Regions from separate parts of the Vibrio chagasii genome, predicted to be linked through region 2. Evidence: riboswitches for the same ligand, from Rfam matches in the RefSeq annotation. Region 2 holds a riboswitch; the other holds the start of a gene.
What was found. Region 2 has a riboswitch for lysine ahead of OCV52_RS05400 (Na+/H+ antiporter NhaC family protein). Riboswitches for the same ligand answer to the same signal wherever they lie in the genome.
Positions count from the first base shown of each region.

Region 1: linked by a shared signal. The riboswitch ahead of lysC (lysine-sensitive aspartokinase 3) and the one ahead of OCV52_RS05400 (Na+/H+ antiporter NhaC family protein) in region 2 are both predicted to bind lysine.

Region 1 is NZ_AP025465.1:325,013-336,822, forward strand. Features, by position in the region: gene metH (methionine synthase) at 1-3,495, shown strand, start outside; gene lysC (lysine-sensitive aspartokinase 3) at 3,601-4,968, opposite strand; lysine riboswitch at 5,077-5,254, opposite strand; gene OCV52_RS01530 (pyridoxal-phosphate-dependent aminotransferase family protein) at 5,431-6,570, shown strand; gene OCV52_RS01535 (PglL family O-oligosaccharyltransferase) at 6,662-8,425, opposite strand; gene uvrA (excinuclease ABC subunit UvrA) at 8,522-11,353, opposite strand; gene galU (UTP--glucose-1-phosphate uridylyltransferase GalU) at 11,503-11,810, opposite strand, start outside.
Region 2 is NZ_AP025465.1:1,160,448-1,172,257, forward strand. Features, by position in the region: gene OCV52_RS05365 (IS4 family transposase) at 1-123, opposite strand, end outside; gene purB (adenylosuccinate lyase) at 438-1,808, opposite strand; gene hflD (high frequency lysogenization protein HflD) at 1,952-2,569, opposite strand; gene mnmA (tRNA 2-thiouridine(34) synthase MnmA) at 2,613-3,749, opposite strand; gene OCV52_RS05385 (hypothetical protein) at 3,953-4,222, shown strand; gene OCV52_RS05390 (inosine/guanosine kinase) at 4,325-5,629, shown strand; gene OCV52_RS05395 (H-NS family histone-like protein) at 5,841-6,251, opposite strand; lysine riboswitch at 6,616-6,793, shown strand; gene OCV52_RS05400 (Na+/H+ antiporter NhaC family protein) at 6,906-8,498, shown strand; His leader region at 8,689-8,825, shown strand; gene hisG (ATP phosphoribosyltransferase) at 8,879-9,775, shown strand; gene hisD (histidinol dehydrogenase) at 9,775-11,076, shown strand; gene hisC (histidinol-phosphate transaminase) at 11,086-11,810, shown strand, end outside.

The DNA.
Region 1 (11,810 bases), 840 kb from region 2:
CCTAAGCTTATCAAAGATATTCATTCGCAATATTTGGAAGCTGGGGCAGACATCCTTGAAACCAATACTTTTAACGCTACAACCATTGCTATGGCCGACTACGATATGGAAAGCCTTAGTGAAGAAATTAACTTTGCAGCAGCCAAGTTAGCACGAGAAGCCGCTGACGAATGGACTGCAAAGACTCCTGAAAAACCTCGTTTCGTTGCCGGCGTCTTAGGCCCAACAAACCGTACTTGTTCTATCTCTCCAGATGTTAATGATCCGGGTTATCGTAATGTGAGTTTTGATGAGTTAGTCGAGGCCTACTCTGAATCGACTCGCGCGCTGATCAAAGGTGGCTCAGACCTTATTCTTATCGAAACCATCTTCGATACACTCAATGCTAAAGCGTGTGCTTTTGCAGTGGAATCTGTTTTCGAAGAAGTAGGCATCACTTTACCGGTCATGATCTCTGGCACCATTACTGATGCATCAGGTCGTACGCTTTCAGGGCAGACGACGGAAGCTTTCTATAACGCCCTTCGTCATGTTAAGCCTATCTCGTTTGGTTTGAACTGTGCATTAGGCCCTGATGAGCTGCGTGAGTATGTTGGCGAGATGTCTCGTATCTCAGAGAGTTATGTTTCTGCTCACCCTAACGCAGGCTTACCTAACGCATTTGGCGAGTATGACCTTTCACCTGAAGACATGGCAGAGCACGTTAAAGAATGGGCTGAAAGTGGCTTCTTGAACTTGATTGGTGGCTGTTGTGGTACTACGCCAGAACATATTCGTCAAATGGCAGAAGCGGTTGAAGGTGTAACTCCTCGCCAATTGCCGGACCTACCTGTGTCGTGTCGTTTATCCGGTTTAGAACCTCTGACCATTGCAAAAGAGTCTCTGTTTGTAAACGTAGGTGAGCGAACGAACGTGACCGGTTCTGCGCGCTTCAAACGCTTGATCAAAGAAGAGCTTTACGATGAGGCATTGAGTGTTGCTCGTGAGCAAGTTGAAAATGGTGCCCAGATCATCGATATCAATATGGATGAAGGAATGCTAGACGCTGAAGCGTGTATGGTTAAATTCCTTAATCTATGTGCCTCTGAGCCAGAGATTTCAAAAGTCCCAGTAATGGTCGATTCATCAAAATGGGAGGTTATTGAAGCCGGCCTGAAATGTATTCAGGGTAAAGGTATCGTTAACTCAATTTCTCTTAAAGAAGGTAAAGAGAAGTTCGTCGAGCAAGCGAAGTTGGTTCGCCGCTATGGTGCAGCCGTAATCGTGATGGCGTTCGATGAAGTCGGTCAGGCAGATACACGTGAACGTAAAGTCGAGATCTGTACCAATGCTTACAACATTCTTGTTGATGAGGTTGGCTTCCCACCTGAAGACATTATTTTTGACCCAAACATCTTCGCGGTTGCGACTGGTATTGAAGAGCATAACAACTATGCGGTTGATTTCATTGAAGCGGTAGGCGATATCAAGCGCGGCCTACCTCATGCGATGATCTCGGGTGGTGTATCGAACGTGTCATTCTCATTCCGAGGTAATAACTACGTTCGTGAGGCAATCCACGCTGTATTCTTATACCACTGTTTTAAAAATGGTATGGATATGGGCATCGTAAACGCTGGTCAGCTGGAAATTTACGATAACGTGCCAGAAGATCTGCGTGATGCTGTTGAAGATGTTGTACTAAACCGTCGTGAAGACTCTACGGAACGCTTGCTGGATATGGCAACCGAGTATCTAGAGCGAGCGGTTGGTAAAGTTGAAGATAAATCAGCACTCGAGTGGCGCACTTGGCCTGTAGAGAAGCGTTTAGAGCACTCTTTGGTCAAAGGTATTACTGACTTCATCGTTGAAGATACTGAAGAAGCACGTGTCAATTCAGCTCGACCAATTGAGGTAATTGAAGGTCCGCTAATGGACGGCATGAACGTGGTCGGCGACTTGTTTGGTGCAGGCAAGATGTTCCTCCCTCAAGTTGTTAAATCGGCCCGTGTAATGAAGCAAGCTGTAGCCCACTTGGAGCCGTTTATTAATGCATCCAAAGAAGTTGGTGCGAGTAACGGTAAGATCCTTCTCGCGACAGTTAAGGGCGATGTTCATGATATTGGTAAGAACATTGTTGGCGTCGTTCTTCAATGTAATAACTATGACATCATCGACCTAGGCGTGATGGTTTCATGTGAAAAAATTCTCAAAGTCGCGAAAGAAGAAAACGTCGATATTATTGGTCTTTCTGGCCTGATTACTCCATCCCTTGATGAAATGGTGCATGTTGCCAAAGAAATGGAACGACAAGGCTTTAAGTTACCACTATTGATTGGTGGTGCTACGACATCCAAGGCGCATACTGCTGTTAAAATTGAACAGAATTACTCAGAACCGGTGGTCTACGTTAATAACGCTTCTCGTGCAGTTGGCGTATGTACCTCACTACTTTCTGAAGAGCTAAAACCTGCCTTCGTTGAGAAGTTGGACTTAGATTACGAGCGCGTTCGCGATCAGCATAATCGTAAGAAGCCTCGCACTAAGCCAGTGACACTCGAGCAAGCTCGCGCAAATAAAGTGGCGATTGATTGGGACGCATATACTCCGCCAGCACCAGCTAAACCGGGTGTGCATGTATTCAATGATTTTGATGTGGCAACACTGCGTAACTATATCGACTGGACACCATTCTTCATGACATGGTCATTAGTCGGTAAGTACCCAGCTATTCTTGACCACGAAGAGGTGGGCGAAGAGGCAAAACGTTTATTCAAAGATGCGAACGAGTTACTGGATCGTGTAGAGAAAGAGAAGCTACTTGAAGCCCGTGGTATGTGTGCGATGTTCCCTGCTAACAGTGTTGGTGATGACATTGAGGTGTATACCGATGAGTCTCGTACCGAGGTTCTCAAAGTTCTACATAACCTTCGCCAACAGACTGAGAAGCCTAAAGGCTTTAACTACTGTTTGTCAGATTACATTGCTCCAAAAGAAAGCGGTAAAGCGGACTGGATTGGTGGTTTTGCTGTGACAGGCGGTATTGGTGAGCGTGAGCTAGCGGATGAATACAAGGCCAATGGTGATGACTACAATGCCATCATGATTCAGGCTGTGGCTGATCGACTGGCTGAAGCGTTTGCTGAATACCTACACCAAGAGGTACGAAAGGACATTTGGGGTTACGCTCCAGATGAAGACTTATCTAACGATGATCTGATTCGAGAGAAATACCAAGGTATTCGTCCTGCTCCTGGTTATCCTGCTTGCCCTGAGCATACAGAGAAGGGCACGTTGTGGGAGTTGATGGATGTTGAGAGGACCATCGATATGTCACTGACGTCCAGCTATGCGATGTGGCCTGGTGCTTCAGTTTCTGGGATGTACTTCTCTCACCCTGATTCTCGATACTTTGCGATTGCTCAGATTCAACAGGATCAAGTAGACAGCTATGCTGACCGTAAGGGTTGGGATATGTTGGAAGCTGAGAAGTGGCTAGGTCCAAATATTAACTAGCTATTAAATCCGCGAGTTACTTGTAAAAATAGAAAGGGTTGCTTAATTGCAACCCTTTTTGTATCTGTACTTTGAGCGTTGAACTCTTATTAATTCACTATCGCCTTATTCGAATAGCTCTTGATGCAGCTTTTGAATCGCCTGTTTAGAGACTGACTCATTGAGCAGGAAGCATAAGTTATGAGGGCTTGCCCCGTAACAAATCATGCGCAGGTTGAAATCTTCAAGGGTGCTGAATACTTGCTTAGCGTAGCCTTTACTTTCACTCATGTTATTACCAATCAATGCCACCAAACATAGGTCATGTTCTACATCGACTGAACACAGTTCTTCTAGCTCAAGACGTGCTGCTTCTGGTAATTCAGGAGCACCACCAGATGTATCAGTTTGATCTAGGGTGAGTGAAACACTGATCTCAGAGGTAGTGATAAGATCAACGGAGATCTTATGTTTAGCAAGGATCTCGAATACTTTCGCAAGGAAACCGTAAGCATGGAACATATTAGCGCTACGTAGTGTAACCATGGTTTGGTTGCAGCGAAGGGCCAGGGCTCTGAACAGTGGGGAGCTTTCCACCTCTTGACGGATCCAAGTTCCACCTAATTCTGGTGCTTTTGAAGAGCCGACAAACACCGGAATTTGGTGACGTAATGCTGGAACTAGCGTTGATGGGTGCAGGATCTTCGCTCCAAAGTTTGCCATCTCAGATGCTTCACTGAAGCTGATTTCTGGGATTGGAGAAGCTTTAGGTGCAATACGAGGGTCGGTGGTGTAGATGCCTGGAACATCCGTCCAAATTTCTAAGCCAATCGCTTGTACTGACTCTGCAATAAGCGCTGCCGAGTAATCACTACCACCACGACCTAAGGTTGTTGTGTTGCCGTCATTGTCTGCACCAATAAAGCCTTGTGTGACTACAACTTGTTGTTGGCACAATGGAATCAGTTTCTCTTTCGCTAGCACTGAAATTTCTTCAAGCTGAGGTTCTGCTTTTCCGAAGTCATCATTGGTGCGCATCACTTCTCTGATATCGAAGCGAACCGCAGGTGCACCTCGTTCTCGAAGGATTTGAGCAAGAAGGTGTGTCGACATCAACTCACCACACGCAACTAAGTGGTCGGTTAACTTAGTGCTTGTTTGAAATGATGCAGCCTCGGCAGCGCTCGCAATGTCGTCAAGAATGGAGTGAACTTCTTTTTCGACGCTGGTTGGGTCAGCAAGTTGGTCAAGAATTGCATTATGAATGTCCGTCAACTGGGTCATCACTTCCTGACGGCGAGTTTTGTCTTGCACACCGTTTGCCAGTTCGACAAGTAAATTGGTTACACCTGAACACGCAGAACTTACGACTAACTTGGTATTTGAGTTGTTTTCAATAATGGCAGCACAACGGCTCATTGCTTTAAAGTTGGCAACACTTGTACCACCAAACTTAGCGACATTAAAAGAACCAGCTACATTAGATGCACTCACGATATATCTCCCACGACTTCCTAAAATAAAATTACGGTTGGGTAATCCAACGTCCAATGTTTTTCGAAGAGAGTTTTAGAGCAAAAAGAGAGGAATTATGTGAATAGTAACCTCAGAAGCTCTTCACCATATAGAAATGGTGACAGTTGCCGGGATTCAGCCCGCTCAACCGATAATAAAGGTCCTGCATCCTTTTATTATCTCGGCACTGCTCCCCATAAATGCTTTGTATCGGAAATGCGGTTCCACAAAACATCTGCCTGGGCAGTGCTCCTCTTCTGCTAGATAGCCATTTCATTGAACGTGTTTGCGCTCACAATGTCAATTGGTAACTTGAGATAATTTAAAAATAATTTTAACAATTATGTGACAGTGGTTTGACCTCAAGACCTAAGGCTAATTGCTGACATGTTCGATTTGCTTTAGGGTGGAATATCAACACCATTAACGTAAGGGATTTACATGTCTAACTTAACAAATACTTCTACTATCGATAGTTTTTATCCACCACATCGAACGTTAATGGGGCCTGGGCCTTCTGATATCTCACCTCAAGTACTGCAAGCTTTGAGTCGTCCAACCATAGGTCATCTAGACCCGCTGTTTATTGCAATGATGGATGAGGTCAAACAGCTTCTTAAGTATGCATTTCAGACAGATAATGAGTTTACGATTGCTGTATCAGCGCCGGGCAGCGCCGGTATGGAAACTTGTTTTGTTAACTTGATTGAACCCGGTGAAAAGGTCATCGTCTGTCGAAATGGCGTGTTTGGTGAGCGTATGCGAGAAAACGTGGTGCGTTGCGGTGGCGAAGCAATTCTCGTTGACGACGAATGGGGTAAGCCGGTATCTGTCGAAAAGGTACAGCAAGCATTGACAGAAAACCCAGACGCAGTCGCGGTTGCGTTTGTACATGCTGAGACCTCTACTGGTGCATTATCGGATGCTCAAGCTATCTCTGCGGTGGCTGGCCAGTTCGATGCATTGACTATTGTTGATGCGGTAACCTCATTGGGTGGTGTACCACTGTTAGTGGACGAATGGCAGCTCGATGCGGTTTATTCTGGTAGTCAGAAGTGCTTGTCTTGTGTTCCTGGTTTATCACCTGTGACTTTCTCTCAGCGTGCTGTTGATAAAATGAAAGCACGTCAGGCTCCTGTACAAAGCTGGTTCTTGGATCAGAGCCTAGTATTAGGTTACTGGAGCGGTGAAGGTAAGCGTAGTTATCACCACACTGCACCAGTCAATAGCCTTTACGCGCTGCATGAGTCTCTCGTGCTACTGAAAAATGAAGGCTTAGATAATGCTTGGTCTCGTCATCACGCCATGCATCAAGAATTAAAAGAAGGTGTAGAAGCATTAGGGCTGAAGTTCGTTGTTGATGAAGAGAGCCGTTTACCACAGCTTAATGCGCTTTACTTCCCAGAAGGAATTGATGAAGCGAAAGTCAGATCGCAGCTTTTAGAAGAGTATAATCTTGAGATTGGTGCCGGGCTTGGTTCTTTGGCCGGTAAGGCATGGCGTATTGGCTTGATGGGCTACGGCGCTCGTAAAGAGAATGTGACGTTGTGCCTTAAAGCACTGCAAGACGTACTTAAATAACCGAATTAGACTAGTTTCAAAGAAAAGCGCACGAGGATCGTGCGCTTTTTTTGTTTGCTTTAAAGGTAATACTACGAGTTAAAATTGGCTACTACTCTGCCGATGAGACGTTGTTTTCAGCTTGAGATATTTTCTTGTATTGAACCTGTGAAAAGTCTCTGTCTGGAAATAGAAACTTTGCTTCACTACGGATTTGCTCCGCTTTGCTCTCTTCCCCTAAACCTTGGTAAGCAAGGATCAGGTTACTGTAGAACGCTGGTCTTGGTTTACTCTTTATGATCTCTAGTGACCAATCAACGTAAGGCTGAATAAGGCTAGGGTCACCCTTATAAAGACCAATGTTCAGGTAGGTGCTGTATATGTCCCAATCGTAGCGATCTTTCCAAACCACAGGGTTAGTGACTTGTTTGAGAATGTCTGGGTTTTTAGGTTTAGATCGCTCAAATTTGGTCAGTACATAGTTAGTATGCAGTGCACTCAACATGTAAACACTCACCAGAATTGGTAACACCAAGCTGGTCACTCTAAATAAGGTTTTACTGATGATGCTGAACGGCTGCTGATAATGACGTGAAGCGCGCTGGTCGACCCAATAAATCAATATGATACAGGTTATCCAGTGTATCGCTGAGTGATAGAACGGGTACTCTAATTGAGAGTGTAAAAGTATCGGTATGAATAGCGCCAGTAAAGCCAAGCGTGTTCCTTTGGCTGAGCTTGAGATCCGCGACAATACTAATACTGCGGCAATCAATATTCCTATGATAGGTACAATACCGCCCTCAACTCCCCAGAATAGAAACTCATTGTGGGGGTGATCCATTGCTGGAAGCCCCGGGTGATAGTTTGAATTGAGTTGATGCTGGCGAGCGGTATACAGGGTGTACTCTGATTCAAATTTTCCGTAGCCGTAACCAGTAAATGGTTTCTCTACCAACATGTCTAATGTTTGCGGGAAGGTGTAAGCACGAGGGCTCTCTAGGTTCGCTTTTTTACTCGCTATGCTATCTGTAGTGCTAAGGCTGATTACTGAAAATGCAACTACGACACCGACAACAACGGATGCACACCATCCATAGAAGCGTTTCTTGGTCGAGAATCTGTATAAGTAAGGCAGAATACACAAGAACCCAATGAGTGCTGCTAACCAACCTGTGCGTGATGCGATTATGATCAGCAGTGGTACCGTTAACGTTGGTGTTAGGTAGAGTAAAAATGATTCACTAATCTTGTGGTTGTACTTGGCTGGCTGCCTCGCTAATAGGTAAGCAGAAAGGACAAAACCCGTCGCTAAAAAACTAGCCATCACATTAGGCTGCTGGAAGATCCCATAAGGACGATTGGCTTCAGTGTTGTAACCAAATAGGTTACCAGGCTCCAGCAAAAAATATTGCACATAGCCAAACAGTGCCTGTATGACGACAGCAAGTACGATGAACCACAGCATGCGCTGTTTATGTTTATTACTGAATTTGAACTGCTGAAGTACTACAAATAAAGCAAAGCCAGCCCATAACCCAAGTAATCGACTGGATGCTCCTTGCGGTGAAGCATTGCTGTATAGAATAGGCAATGTGAGTATCACACAGCTGATCAGTAAGCCTACGGTTAACTTGGAATACTTAAGTTCTCGATTGGTTGCTAGCTGGTAAAATCCAATCGCTAGAGTGAAGCTTAGAGCCAGCCAAGTCGTCGGATTAAAGGATAGAGCAAGGCCCGAACCACCTGGGTTAGGCATGAAAAAATGCATGGCGAGTAAGAACACAACAGCTAATGAAGCAAGGAATGCTTTGTTGAGAGGTAGCTGAGTGATCTGATGCTCTAGCTGGGTTCCGCTAGTGTGTATTGTTGCCATAAATCCCTAACCTTATAAAAACGGAGCTTGTTCCTTTTGAAACAAGCTCCGTTACTTTAACATTTTTCTGTCCACCCACAGGACGCTATTTTACACCTAGTTCAAATTTAACATAGGCTTAAGGAAGCGTGCTGTATGTGAACCTTCGACTAGTGCCACATCTTCTGGTGTGCCTTCTGCAACGATTTCACCACCACCTTGACCACCCTCAGGGCCGAGATCGAGTATCCAGTCTGCGGTTTTAACGACATCCAAGTTGTGTTCAATCACCACAACGGTATTACCGTGATCACGTAGGCGATGTAATACGGTTAATAGCTGTTGGATATCGTGGAAGTGAAGGCCTGTTGTTGGCTCATCCAGAATGTATAACGTTTTCCCTGTATCTCGTTTAGACAGCTCACGCGCTAATTTAACACGTTGAGCCTCACCACCAGATAGGGTAGTTGCGGCTTGCCCCAAACGAATATAAGAAAGGCCGACATCCATGAGAGTTTGCAGTTTGCGAGCGATCACTGGAACCGGATTAAAGAACTCACGTGCGTCTTCTACGGTCATTTCCAGTACTTCGTCGATGGTTTTACCCTTGTAGCGAACTTCTAGTGTTTCACGATTGTAGCGTTTGCCCTTACACACATCACACGGCACATAAACGTCCGGTAAGAAGTGCATTTCGACCTTGATAACACCGTCGCCCTGGCAGGCTTCACAACGTCCGCCACGCACGTTAAAGCTGAAGCGTCCCGGTTTGTAACCGCGCGAACGAGACTCCTGTGTCCCCGCAAATAATTCACGAATAGGTGTAAAGATCCCTGTATAGGTTGCAGGATTTGATCTTGGCGTTCGACCGATAGGGCTTTGGTCAATATCGATGACCTTGTCGAAATGCTCTAAGCCTTTGATTTTTTTATGTGGTGCAGGTACTGCTGTCGTTGCACCGTTGAGTTGGGTGTGAGCAATTTTAAAGAAGGTGTCATTAATCAGTGTCGACTTACCTGACCCTGATACACCTGTAATACAACTGAATAGGCCAACAGGGATAGTTGCTGTGACATTTTTCAGGTTATTACCGGTAGCCCCAATGATCTCGACGACTTTCTTTTTGTCGATCGGCGTTCGTTGTTTTGGTACTTCAATCTCTTTTACGCCACTTAAGTACTGACCAGTCAATGAGTTTGGATTGTCGATGATATCTTGCATAGTGCCTTCAGCGACGACGTGACCACCGTGAACACCAGCGCCTGGGCCGATATCGATCACATGGTCCGCACAGCGAATAGCGTCTTCATCATGCTCAACGACAAGCACTGTGTTGCCTAAATCTCTCAGGTGAACCAAGGTTTGCAGCAGTCGTTCATTATCACGCTGGTGGAGGCCAATCGATGGTTCATCCAAGACATACATAACTCCCACTAAGCCTGCACCTATCTGACTTGCGAGACGAATTCGTTGCGCTTCACCACCAGATAGGGTTTCAGCACTGCGTGACAGGTTGAGGTAGTTCAAACCGACATTAACCAAGAAGTGCAGGCGATCATTGATCTCTTTCATCACCTTATCGGCGATTTGTCCGCGCTGACCGTCTAACTTCAATTCTTGGAAAAATTGCAGTGCGTCAGCAATGCTCAGTTCAACGATTTCAGGCAGTGTTGTATCGCCAATGAAGACATTACGAGCTTCTAATCTCAAGCGTGTACCATCACAGCTAGAGCATGATTTCGTTGAGATGTATTTAGCAAGGTCTTCACGGACTGCGTTTGATTCTGTATCACGGTAACGGCGCTCTAGCGTATTCAAAATGCCTTCAAATGGGTGACGTTTGACTCGAATATCACCACGATCATTGATGTATTTGAATTCAACTTCAGTACGACCTGAACCTTTAAGAATAATCTCTTGAGTCTTCTTTGGGAGAGAATTAAAGGGTGCAAACAGATCGAAACCATAGTGCTCAGAGAGCGATGTTAGCATCTGGAAATAGTAGTAGTTCTTTTGATCCCAGCCCTTAATTGCTCCGTCTGCGATGCTTAAACTTTCATCCAAGATCACTCTGCTTGGGTCAAAGTACTGTTGAACTCCAAGGCCATCACACGTGCCACATGCACCTGCTGGGTTGTTGAATGAAAATAGGCGAGGTTCAAGCTCTTGCATGCTGTAACCACACTTAGGGCAAGCGAAGTTAGCAGAGAATACGATCTCTTCTTGGTCTGTTTCATCCATCCAACCGACAACAGCAATACCACCGGAGAGCTCTAATGTGGTCTCGAAAGATTCGGCTAAGCGTTGTTGAAGATCAGGGCGTACCTTAAATCGGTCAACCACTACTTCTATCGTGTGTTTCTTGTGCAGTTCTAGTGCTGGTGGATCGGATAGGTCGCATGTCTCACCATCAATACGCGCGCGGATAAAGCCCTGAGCCGCTAAGTTTTCCAGTGTTTTTACATGCTCACCTTTACGCTCTTTAACGATTGGTGCTAACAGCATCATCTTTGATCCAACAGGTAGTTCAAGTACCTTATCCACCATTTGGCTGATGGTTTGTGCGGCAAGTGGTGTGTTGTGTTCTGGACAGCGAGGTTCCCCGACTCGTGCGTAAAGAAGCCTCAGGTAATCATAAACTTCTGTAATCGTACCGACCGTTGAGCGAGGGTTGTGAGACGTCGATTTCTGTTCTATCGAGATAGCGGGAGATAAGCCTTCGATGTGGTCGACATCAGGCTTTTCCATAAGTGATAGAAATTGACGAGCATAGGCAGACAAAGACTCAACATAACGGCGTTGCCCTTCTGCGTAGAGGGTATCAAACGCAAGTGATGACTTACCTGAACCAGAAAGACCTGTGATAACAATCAGCTTATCACGAGGGATGGTAAGGTTTACGTCTTTGAGGTTATGCGTACGAGCGCCTCTAATTTCTATTTTATCCATCTCAACAGACCATGTAATTTTTAGTGGCTAAAGTATTACATAGAGTGAGATTTGTGCAAAGTTTTACTGGATAAAAAAACAGTGATTAAAAAGGGCGACTCCAAGAGCCGCCCATTACATTGTGTGAATTGTTACTTACCAGTCAGCAGTTATGCTTCTTTCTGTGTTGAGTGTTTGCCTAACTCAACTTGCTGCTGGTCTTTCTTGTATAGGTTTTCAAAGCAGTAGTTTGTTGCTTCGATGTAGCCTTCTACGCTACCGCAGTCAAAACGCTGGCCTTTAAATTTGTATGCCAATACACAACCTGCTTTTGCTTGTTTAAGCAGTGCATCGGTGATTTGGATCTCACCACCTTTACCAGGCTCTGTTTGCTCGATCAGTTCGAAGATATCTGGAGTCAGGATGTAACGGCCAATGATCGCTAGGTTGCTTGGTGCTGTGCCTTGCTCTGGCTTTT
Region 2 (11,810 bases):
TACGCCAGGCTGCTCGGCCAGTGAGGCTGCGAGAGCAACGAGTCTTTGAGTGCGTCTAGGGTCATTAAGGTGGGCTTGACCGAACTGTTTTTGTGCCCAAAGGGTTGGCTCTATATAGGTCATGATAATCATCCTTGTCATTGCTTAGATGATCAGATCATGAAACCTAAAAATAGTTCAAAAAAAATCCCCAAGCGTGGCTTAGGGATTTGTGTATAAGAGACAGTCCTACGGGGAGCCTTTTTTGATCTCTGTTTAAATGGCTGATAGGAAGGAATGTGTTTTGCCTATTCTGAGGGCTTAGGTCGATCAAAGTGAGGTGGACAGGTAGGGTTTGTGTTCTTGTTTGGTAAGTCTGTGTCTGGGCATGTTATTGCACGTAATAAAAAGGCTTCCACATAGGAAGCCTTCTCATATCTTCTAATTCGAAGATCGAATTACAGCTTGTCAGTTAGCTCGACAGCTTGACCGATGTAGTTCGCTGGAGTCATCTCTTTCAGACGAACTTTCTCGTCTTCAGGGATCTCTAGGCCGTCGATGAATGCGCGCATGCCTTCGCCATCTACACGTTTACCACGAGTTAGCTCTTTTAGCTTCTCGTATGGCTTCTCGACGCCGTAACGACGCATTACTGTTTGTACTGGTTCAGCAAGAACTTCCCAGTTCTTGTCTAGTTCAGCAAGTAGTGCTTCGCGGTTAACTTCTAGCTTGCTAATACCTTTCAGAGTTGAAGTGTATGCAATGATTGCGTAGCCAACACCAACACCTAGGTTACGAAGAACCGTAGAGTCAGTTAGGTCACGTTGCCAGCGAGAAACTGGTAGTTTCTGTGCTAGGTGGCCAAATACAGCGTTAGCTAGACCAAGGTTGCCTTCTGAGTTTTCGAAGTCAATTGGGTTAACTTTGTGCGGCATGGTAGATGAGCCGATTTCACCAGCAATCGTCTTCTGCTTGAAGTGACCAAGAGCAATGTAGCCCCAAACGTCACGGTCGAAGTCTAGAAGGATCGTGTTGAAACGAGCGATCGCGTCGAATAGCTCTGCGATGTAATCGTGAGGTTCGATTTGAGTTGTGTATGGGTTCCAAGTTACGCCAAGAGATTCAGTGATGAACTCTTCTGAGAACTGGTGCCAATCTACTTCTGGGTATGCAGAAAGGTGTGCGTTGTAGTTACCAACAGCGCCGTTGATTTTCGCTAGGATCTCAACGTTTTCGATTTGCTTGTATTGACGTTCCATACGGTACGCAACGTTAGCCATTTCTTTACCCATAGTAGAAGGAGAAGCAGGCTGACCGTGTGTACGAGAAAGAAGAGGAATGTCGCGGTATTCGTTCGCAAGCGTTTTGATTGCGTCGATTACGTTGCGGATCTCTGGAAGAACAACTTCGTCACGAGCTTCTTTAAGCATAAGTGCGTGAGACGTGTTGTTGATGTCTTCAGAAGTACATGCAAAGTGAATGAATTCGTTTACAGCGTGAAGCTCAGGAACGCCTGCTACTTTCTCTTTCAAGAAGTATTCTACGGCTTTCACGTCGTGGTTTGTTGTGCGCTCGATCTCTTTGATACGTAGAGCGTCTTCTTCGCTGAAGTTAGCGGCTAGTTCATCAAGAAACTGGTTAGCTTCTGCACTGAACGCTGGTACTTCTTTGATTGCATCAGTAGCTGCAAGCTTTTGTAACCAACGAATTTCAACGATAGAGCGGTACTTTAGTAGGCCAAACTCACTAAAGATGCTGCGTAATGCAATAGTCTTACTTCCGTAACGGCCGTCTACTGGTGAAACAGCAGTCAATGCTGACAGTTCCATGGTGTTCTCCTGAATTGAGTTTTCTAAATTTTGAGAGGTTTATACCAGTAACAATCTCAATTGTCACGCACATTGCGCAAACGTTTGCGTGAGAGTTGTACTGATACAAAAAACAAGCTCGCGACGAGGCGCGAGCTAATAAGTTACATTCGAGCTAATAGGATTTGAGCCTGCTCGATCATCTTCTTGCGACCGAAGATAAGGTGACGACGTTTGCCGCCAACTTGACGCCATAGAACAGCACTTCGAATCCCTGAGAGTAGTAGGGCGCGAACCTTGTGTTGACTCGAGGTTTGTTGAAGTACCGCTGGTGTACCAGAAACCTGAATACGAGGGCCTATTGGGCTTACAACATCAAGGTAGATGCTCGCTAGGTTGCTGATCATTTGTTCATCAAACAAGTCGAAATGTTCACTCTGGCGCTCTGCTGTTTGAATGCGGTCACCAAGCTGAGACATAGAATCGTTGCGAGATGATAGCTTACGTTCAAGCGCCATTAAGCTGATGATGTAACGAGTAATATCGCTACCAGCAGGAGTACTATCGATACCTTTTACTAGGCACTCAAGCCCAAGTTTTAGGTTAGCTTCACGCCCAAAAACACCCACAGTGTTCGCTGGGTTAGTGTTCAAAATAGCACTGAGTGAAGCTTCGAAGGCATCTTTATCACAATGGCCGTCTTTCGCTACTTGTTGAACCAAAGCCACAGCTTGGCAAATTCCGGCGAAAGCAATAGTACGGTCATAAAGTGTATTAGCCACGTAGTAACTCCTAGTTGTCTTCTATCGTTTGTCGTTCGATCAGTTAGATGCGTTTTTCGATGATACCACCACCAAGACATACGTCATCTTGGTAGAATACTGCAGACTGACCAGGGGTCACTGCGATTTGTGGCTCGTCAAAAATAACCTTAATGTTCTCGTCATCAATTGGGATGATTGTACAAGGAATATCGGTTTGACGGTAACGTGTTTTTACCGTGCATGTCATAACTTCAGTAATTGGTGTGCGATTTACCCAATGAAGCTGAGAAGCGATCAAACCTTCTGATTTTAGAAGTGGGTGATCCTTACCTTGTACGGCAATCAGAACATTACGTTTAAGGTCTTTTTCGCCAACAAACCAAGGGTCTTCGTTACCGCCACCGCCTTTGGTGCCACCAATGTGAAGGCCTTTACGCTGACCCAATGTGTGGTACATCAGACCGTTGTGCTTACCAATCACTCTACCTTCTGGTGTTTCGATATCACCTGGTTGTGCTGGTAGGTATTTGCCAAGGAACTCTGTGAACTTACGCTCACCGATAAAACAGATACCTGTCGAATCTTTCTTCTTCGCGGTGATTAAGTCTTGCTCTTCAGCAATGCGTCGAACTTCAGGCTTCTCTAGTTCACCAACTGGGAATAGGCTGCGCGCAACTTGATCTGAGCTTAGTGTGTAAAGGAAGTAGCTTTGGTCTTTGTTGCTGTCTAGACCGCGTAGCATTTCTGGTTTAACGCCAGCCTCTAGTTCTTCTTGAGTCGGGAAAGTACGACGAACATAGTGACCCATCGCAATGTAGTCTGCGTCTAGTACTTCATCGGCAAACTCTAAGAATGCTTTGAATTTGATTTCTTTGTTACAAAGAATATCTGGGTTAGGCGTACGGCCTGCTTTGTATTCCGCAAGGAAGTATTCAAATACGTTGTCCCAGTATTCTGCAGCAAAGTTGATAGTGTGAAGGTGGATACCTAGTTTGTCACATACCGCTTGAGCATCAGCAAGATCTTCAGCTGCTGTGCAGTATTCTTCGTTATCGTCTTCTTCCCAGTTTTTCATGAAAAGGCCTTCTACCTGATAGCCTTGTTGCTGAAGAAGATACGCCGATACTGACGAATCTACACCGCCGGACATACCGACAATTACTTTCTTTTCGCTGTTTCCAGAGCTGATATCTGACATGTCTAAACACCGTTACTATTACTTGGTCGCAGATTCTAACAGAAAGAGAAACGCCGTGACAGATCCGAGACCGGAATCACAGTTTCATTTGCACAAATAGTGCGCTGAGTTTGTTAGGAATCGCATGAGAGCGAGGTGAGTCGCTAGGATGTCAGAAGTATATGTGGCATAGTCGCTCGAAATCCAAGACCTGAGATAAAAAAATGTCTGAACAAAACGAATTTATGCAAGAAGAGCAGTTGATTGAAATTATTGAAAATCAGCTAGAAGACGGCCAGCCAATTAAGGTAAAAGAGACGTTAATGCGTCTGATGATGACAGGCACAGCGCGTGAAGATGCAATTGCAGCAATGGCATGTGCACTTGCCGTTGAAGTATTTGACGTAATGAAAAATGGCGCAGAGTTTAACCAAAAGCGTTATGCAGAGCATTTAGAGATGCTGCCTGATTTAAGCTTTATGGAAGGCGAATAAAAAAATAGCTCAGCAAACGTTTGCTATAGTTTGAATGATTGCCGCGTTAAATATAGCGCGGTAGAATCCGCCACCTATTTCCCCTTGACTTAGACTAGCCCTATGAAATTCCCTGGACAACGTAAATCAAAGCACTATTTTCCGGTTCACGCTCGTGATCCATTAGTGAGCCAAGCTCAAAGCAGTAAAAGAATGTCACGTACTCATATTATCGGTATTGACCAAACTTTGGTGGATATTGAAGCAAAAGTGAGTTATGAACTTATTGAGAAGTACGGTTTAAGTAAGGGACACTCACTGGTTATCGGTGATGAAGCGGCTGAGTCTTTATATCAAGAACTCAAAGAACAGTGCTTAATTACCAACGAATATGCTGGTGGCACTATTGGTAATACATTACACAACTATTCAGTACTGGCGGATGACCGCTCAACGCTGCTGGGCGTAATGAGCCAAGATATTAAAATCGGTAGTTATGGTTACCGCTATTTATGTAATACATCAAGCAGAATGGATTTGAACCATTTACAAGGGGTAGATGGCGCAATTGGTCGCTGCTTTGCATTAATTACTGAAGACGGTGAACGTACTTTCGCAATTAGCGAAGGTCAAATGAACCAACTAAATCCAGAAAGTATTCCTGAAAAGATTTTCAAAAGTGCTTCTGCTTTAGTATTAACTGCTTATTTGGTTCGTTGTAAACCAGGTGACCCTATGCCTGAAGCAACAATGAAAGCGATCGAATACGCGAAGAAATACGATGTGCCTGTTGTTTTAACACTGGGTACGAAATTTGTTATTCAAGACGATCCTGAATTCTGGAAAGATTTCTTAGAGCAACACGTAACGGTTGTTGCAATGAATGAAGACGAAGCTGAAGCCCTAACTGGCGAAAGCGATCCACTCGCTGCTTCTGATAAGGCGTTAGACTGGGTAGACCTAGTACTATGTACTGCAGGTCCTGTTGGTCTATTTATGGCGGGTTACACGGAAGACGCAGCGAAACGTGAAACATCACTGCCTTTGCTTCCAGGTTCAATTGCTGAATTCAACCGTTATGAATTTAGCCGTCCGGCTCATAAAGATTTATGTGAAAACCCTACTAAAGTTTATTCACATATTGCGCCTTATATGGGCGGTCCTGAGAAGATCAAAAATACCAATGGTGCAGGTGATGCGGCTTTATCGGCTTTATTACATGATATGGCAGCGAATAAGTACCACAAAGAAAACGTGCCAAACTCAAGTAAGCACCAGCATTCATTCTTGACGTATTCTTCTTTCTCACAAGTTTGTAAATATTCAAACCGTGCGAGCTATGAAGTATTGGTTCAGCACTCTCCACGTTTATCTCGCGGCCTTCCTGAAAGAGAAGACAGCCTAGAAGAAGCGTACTGGGAAAGATAAGAGATTTTGTTTATCTGGTGCGCATGAGTTTATCAAATGCGCATCTATGTTTATAAAAAACATTGAAGAGTAACAAAATATAAAAAAGGCTTCTTTCGGAGCCTTTTTTGTTTCTGAATATATTGAAGCCGTAAATAATACTTTGGTCGACTTAAATATTAATTCTATTGCTTAGTAGGTAATTGGATTACTCACTCTGCAAACTAAACGCTTAGATAGCGAAATCTTCCAGAGATTTACCAGCATCTAGTTGTTCTTGGATAGCTGAAGGCGTACGACCTTGGCCTGTCCAAGTTTTCTCGTCACCGTTTGCGTCTACGTATTTGTATTTAGCTGGGCGAGGAGCGCGTTTTGCTTTTGTTGTTTTAGATTTTGCTTCACCAGAAAGTGCAGCAATAAGATCAGCAACATCAATTCCGTCTTTTGCAATTTGCTCAGCAATAGCAGAAAGTTTAGCTTCTTGTGCTGCTTTTGCTGCACGTTCTTCAGCTTCAGACTCTTGACGCTCTTGTACAACAATAGTTAGCTTGTCTAGCGCTTCTTCTAGTTGCTCAAGAGTTAATTCACGTGAGAATGCGCGAAGGCTACGGATATTTAATAGAGTTTTTGTTAATTCAGACATGATATTTTCCATCAAGGTAAACTAAATAATCCACCTAATAATAAACAGAGCTTAGGAATAAAACAAATAGTATTTCTTCTATTACATATTTAAATATAAAAGTGAGATGAATAGTTGAAAATTTCCATGCACCTTTCTATTGAATTTATAATAGATATTAAGATTATCTTAAAAACTGATATGTGACTGGTGGAGTAATTACCTTATGTTGACTACGCTTAGGTTGATTAGTTCATAAATAAAAAGCTGCTTTTCTCGGAATGATATGTTGCATTGTTGCTCTTGATGGGTACAATTGCGGCTACCTGATGCGATGCTTTGGTTAATCATTTGTTAAACTGTTGTTTGATTGGTTAATAATGTTGTCGCACGTAGAGGTGCAATTATAAAAAGTAGTTTTCGTTGGGGTGATGCCAATGAACGGGAATGAAAGGTGTAATTGCCGAAGTAAATTGTATATCTAAGCAATTTGCTGGGGTTGTGCTCAATAGGTACAACACTGCCATAGTCTTAATTTTAAACTATGGAGCGCTACTGTAGGGTTGGGTGAAGTGTTCACTTCCCTTTCGCTTAGTTCAACATGAACTTGGTCAGCCGTATCAAGTTTGTCTGCAGTAGATCTCTAGCCAAATAAAAAACTGGTTTTTGAAGATCATGAATTTAATAGATTTTGCAACATCTCCTTTATCTTTGCTTCCGCCACTTGTGGCTTTAAGTCTTGCTATTGTTACCCGCCGTGTATTGGTTTCTTTGGGTGTCGGTATCGTTATGGGTGCCATCTTACTGGCTGACTATTCAGTAGGTAATGCCGCTAGCTACGTATTTACTAAAGCATCTGGTGTTTTCATCGAAGATGGTGGTATCAATACTTGGAACATGAGCATCATTGCTTTCCTAATTATTCTTGGAATGACAACAGCGCTATTAACGCTTTCTGGTGGTACTCGTGCATTCGCTGAGTGGGCTCAATCTCGAGTTAAGAGCAAGCGTGGTTCAAAACTGCTTGCTGCATTCTTAGGTGTATTCATCTTTGTTGATGATTACTTCAACAGCTTGGCAGTGGGTGCAATCTCTCGTCCTGTTACAGACCGTTTCTACGTATCTCGCGCTAAGCTAGCTTATATTCTTGATTCTACAGCTGCACCAATGTGTGTGATCATGCCCGCTTCTAGCTGGGGTGCTTACATCATTACCATCATCGGTGGCATCCTAGTAACACACGGTGTGACTGAGTATTCTGCACTGGGTGCTTACGTTCGTCTTATTCCAATGAACTTCTACGCTGTGTTCGCACTGCTTATGGTATTTGCAGTTGCATGGTTCGGTCTAGATGTTGGTAAGATGCGCGATCACGAAATCGAAGCGTCTCAAGGCCGTGGTTTTGAAGGTGACAACGATAGCCAGCAAGCTCACGATTTAAACGAAGAGCTAGATATCGAAGAGAGCGAGAACGGTTCTGTTTCTGACCTAATCATGCCGATCGTTTCATTGATCGTAGCGACAGTTGCAGCAATGCTTTACACAGGCGGTCAAGCGTTAGCTGCTGATGGTCAAGCGTTTAACCTACTTGGTGCATTCGAAAATACAGATGTTGGTAAATCTCTTGTTTACGGTGGCATCATCGGTCTTCTTGTTGCGCTAGCGACTGTATTTAAGCAGAAGCTATCTATGGCAGACATCGCAAGAACGATGTGGATCGGTTCGAGCTCTATGTTTGGCGCTATCCTAATCCTTGTGTTCGCTTGGACTATCGGTTCTGTAATCGGTGACATGAAAACAGGTTCGTACCTATCATCTCTAGTAACGGGCAGCATCGATTACCACTGGCTACCAGTTATCTTGTTCCTTCTAGCAGGCGTTATGGCGTTCTCTACAGGTACTTCATGGGGTACGTTCGGTATCATGCTACCTATCGCAGGTGACATGGCAGCAGCATCGGATATCGCACTGATTCTTCCTATGTTAAGTGCGGTTCTAGCGGGTGCAGTATTTGGTGACCACTGTTCTCCAATCTCTGATACGACGATTCTGTCTTCTACTGGTGCTCGTTGTAACCACATCGACCACGTATCGACACAGCTTCCGTACGCGCTGTCAGTCGCATTTGTATCGTGTATTGGCTTTATTACCTTAGGTATTACAGCTTCTATCGGTATCGCATTCAGCGCTGCAGCACTAACGTTCGTAGCTGTATGTTTCGCTCTGGCTTATTTCTCTCGTTGCAAAATGGCGACATGTAAAAGCTAAAAACGAAAGTTAATCAGTAAACTATCAGGGAGGCGTTGGCCTCCCTTTTTTATGCCTGTTAATTTAATTTTAAGTTTCGTGAAAAAAGTTCGAATAAATGGTTGAAAAAGGATCTTACCTTAGTTAGTGTGGAGACAAGACAGCAAACAACCTAAGAGCTGATAAGTATGCGTAAATTAGTAATGAACATTCATCACCATCATCACCCTATCTAGTCTTTCGGGGAGATTTACGTATACCCGGGAGCAAGATTACTCCCGGAGGTTAAGTCAAAAGAATTTAGATTTAAACCCTCGGGATGACAGAGTCTTCCGAGGGTTTTTTAGTTTTAGCGCTTTTAAATAATCAATAAATTCAAATATTTGCACAGGGATACAGCAATGCAGACACAACGCCTAAGAATCGCAATTCAAAAGAAAGGTCGCTTAAGTAAAGAGTGCCAAGACCTACTAAAAAAATGTGGTGTTAAATTTAACATCATGGGTGAGCGCCTAGTCGTTCATTCACTAAATATGCCAATTGACCTGCTATTAGTTCGTGATGACGACATCCCAGGTCTTATCATGGACGGTGTGGTTGACCTTGGTTTTATCGGTGAAAATGAGCTTGAAGAAGTTCGTCTAGATCGCCTTGCTCTTAAAGAGCCTGCAGAGTTCGAAACACTACGTCGTCTAGATTTCGGTGGCTGCCGTTTATCTATCGCAATTAACAAAGATGAAGAGTACAACGGCCCACAAGATCTAGCGGGCAAGCGTATTGCAACAACCTACCCACAACTACTTAAAGCCTACATGGACGAACAGGGTGTTGATTTCAGCACTTGTATGCTAACAGGCTCGGTTGAAGTAGCTCCTCGCGCTGGCCTTGCAGACGCAATCGCGGACTTGGTTTCTACTGGTGCTACGCTAGAAGCAAACGGCCTAAAAGAAGCGGAAGTGATTTTCCAATCTAAAGCGACCTTGATTCAACGTACTGGTGAATTCGACGCAGACAAAACAGCATTGATTGAAAAACTACTGACTCGTATGCAGGGTGTTCAACAAGCGAAAGAATCGAAGTACATCATGCTACACGCGCCAACTTCTCAGCTGGAGCAAATCAAAGCACTACTGCCTGGTGCTGAAGATCCAACGGTTCTTCCACTATCAACGGATAAAGATAAAGTAGCTGTTCACCTAGTAAGTACCGAGAACTTGTTCTGGGAAACGATGGAACAGCTGAAAGAGTTAGGCGCAAGCTCGATTCTAGTACTACCAATCGAAAAAATGATGGGGTAATGACGATGAGAACCGTTGTTTGGCAATCTTTAAGTGAGTCACAGCAAGACTCGGTATTAGAGCGTCCCGCTGTTACTGAAGGTGTAAACATCACAGCGACAGTTTCTGATGTTATTGCAAAAGTACGAAATGAGGGCGATGCAGCGCTTAAAGAACTGACTGAGAAGTTTGACCGCGTGACTCCAAAATCAATTCGAGTAAGTTCAGATGAGATTGAAGAAGCGAGCGCTCGTCTAACTCCAGAAATGAAGCAGGCGCTAGAACAAGCTTACAGCAATATTGCTAAGTTCCACGAAGCTCAGAAACCTCAGCCAATTAAGGTTGAGACGCAACAAGGTGTTGTGTGTGAGCAAGTGACACGTGCAATTAACACGGTTGGTCTGTACATCCCAGGTGGCAGTGCGCCGCTTCCGTCAACGGTTCTTATGTTAGGTGTTCCCGCTCAAATCGCAGGCTGTCGTAAGGTTGTGCTTTGTTCGCCTCCACCAATCGCTGACGAGATTTTGTACGTCGCTAAGCTTTGTAAGATCGATGAGGTTTACAACGTTGGTGGTGGTCAAGCGGTTGCTGCGATGGCTTACGGTACGGAAAGCGTTGCTAAAGTCGATAAGATTTTCGGCCCAGGTAATGCCTTCGTAACTGAAGCGAAACGCCAAGTGAGCAACGACTTCCGTGGCGCGGCGATTGATATGCCAGCTGGTCCGTCAGAAGTGTTAGTGATTGCTGATGAAACAGCAGACGCAGACTTCATTGCAGCTGACTTGTTGAGCCAAGCGGAGCACGGCCCTGATTCTCAAGTGGTGTTGGTCACACCTTCTCCATTGATTGCGGATCAAGTGACCGAAGCCGTTCAAAAACAATTGAAAGAGCTGTCTCGCGCGAGTATCGCTCAGCAAGCGTTGGCATCAAGCCTAATCATCATTGCTGAATCCATCACTCAAGCGATAGCGATTTCAAACTTCTACGGTCCTGAACACTTGATCGTTCAAACCAAGAACCCACGTGAATTGCTGCCATTGCTAGACAATGCAGGCTCTATCTTCCTTGGCGATTGGTCTCCAGAATCTGCAGGCGACTATGCCTCTGGCACTAACCACGTATTGCCGACTTACGGCTACACCAAGACATACTCTAGCCTTGGTTTAGCTGATTTCTCTAAACGTATGACGGTGCAAGAACTGACAGCCGATGGCTTAAAAGGTCTGGCTCCGACTGTAGTAACAATGGCGGAAGCCGAAGGCTTGGATGCACACAAACGCGCTGTGACCATCCGAGTTGAAAAGTTAAACCAAGCAAAATAAGGGCAGGGCATGGAAAAGTTAGCGAGAAAACAAGTTCAGGCTCTTACACCTTACTTGTCTGCAAGACGCATTGGCGGCACGGGTGACGTTTGGTTAAACGCCAATGAATCCCCATTCGATAACGAGTACAACTTAAACCTGTCTCGTCTCAATCGCTACAGCGAATGCCAGCCTAAAGAGTTGATTGATGCTTATGCTCAATATGCAGGTGTGAAATCAGAGCAAACTCTGACAACACGTGGTGCCGATGAAGGTATTGAACTGCTGATTCGTGCTTTTTGTGAGCCGAACGAAGACGCTATTCTTTACTGCCCACCAACCTATGGTATGTACGCGATTAGCGCTGAGACGATTGGTGTTGAGCGTAAAGTTGTTCCTCTAACCGCAGAGTGGCAACTTGACCTTCCAGCGATTGAAGCTCAGCTAGACAACGTGAAAGTTGTGTTTGTTTGTAGCCCAAATAACCCGACTGGTAATTTGGTTGAACGTAAGGACATCATCAAGCTACTTGAGATGACCCAAGATAAAGCAATTGTTGTGATGGATGAAGCGTACATCGACTTCTGCCCAGAAGCGTCAACCGTTGATTTACTTGAGCAATACCCGAATCTAGCGATTCTGCGTACCTTGTCTAAAGCTTTTGCATTGGCTGGACTACGCTGTGGCTTTACGCTGGCGAACCAAGAGCTTATCGATGTATTGTTGAAAGTGATTGCGCCATACCCGGTGCCAAT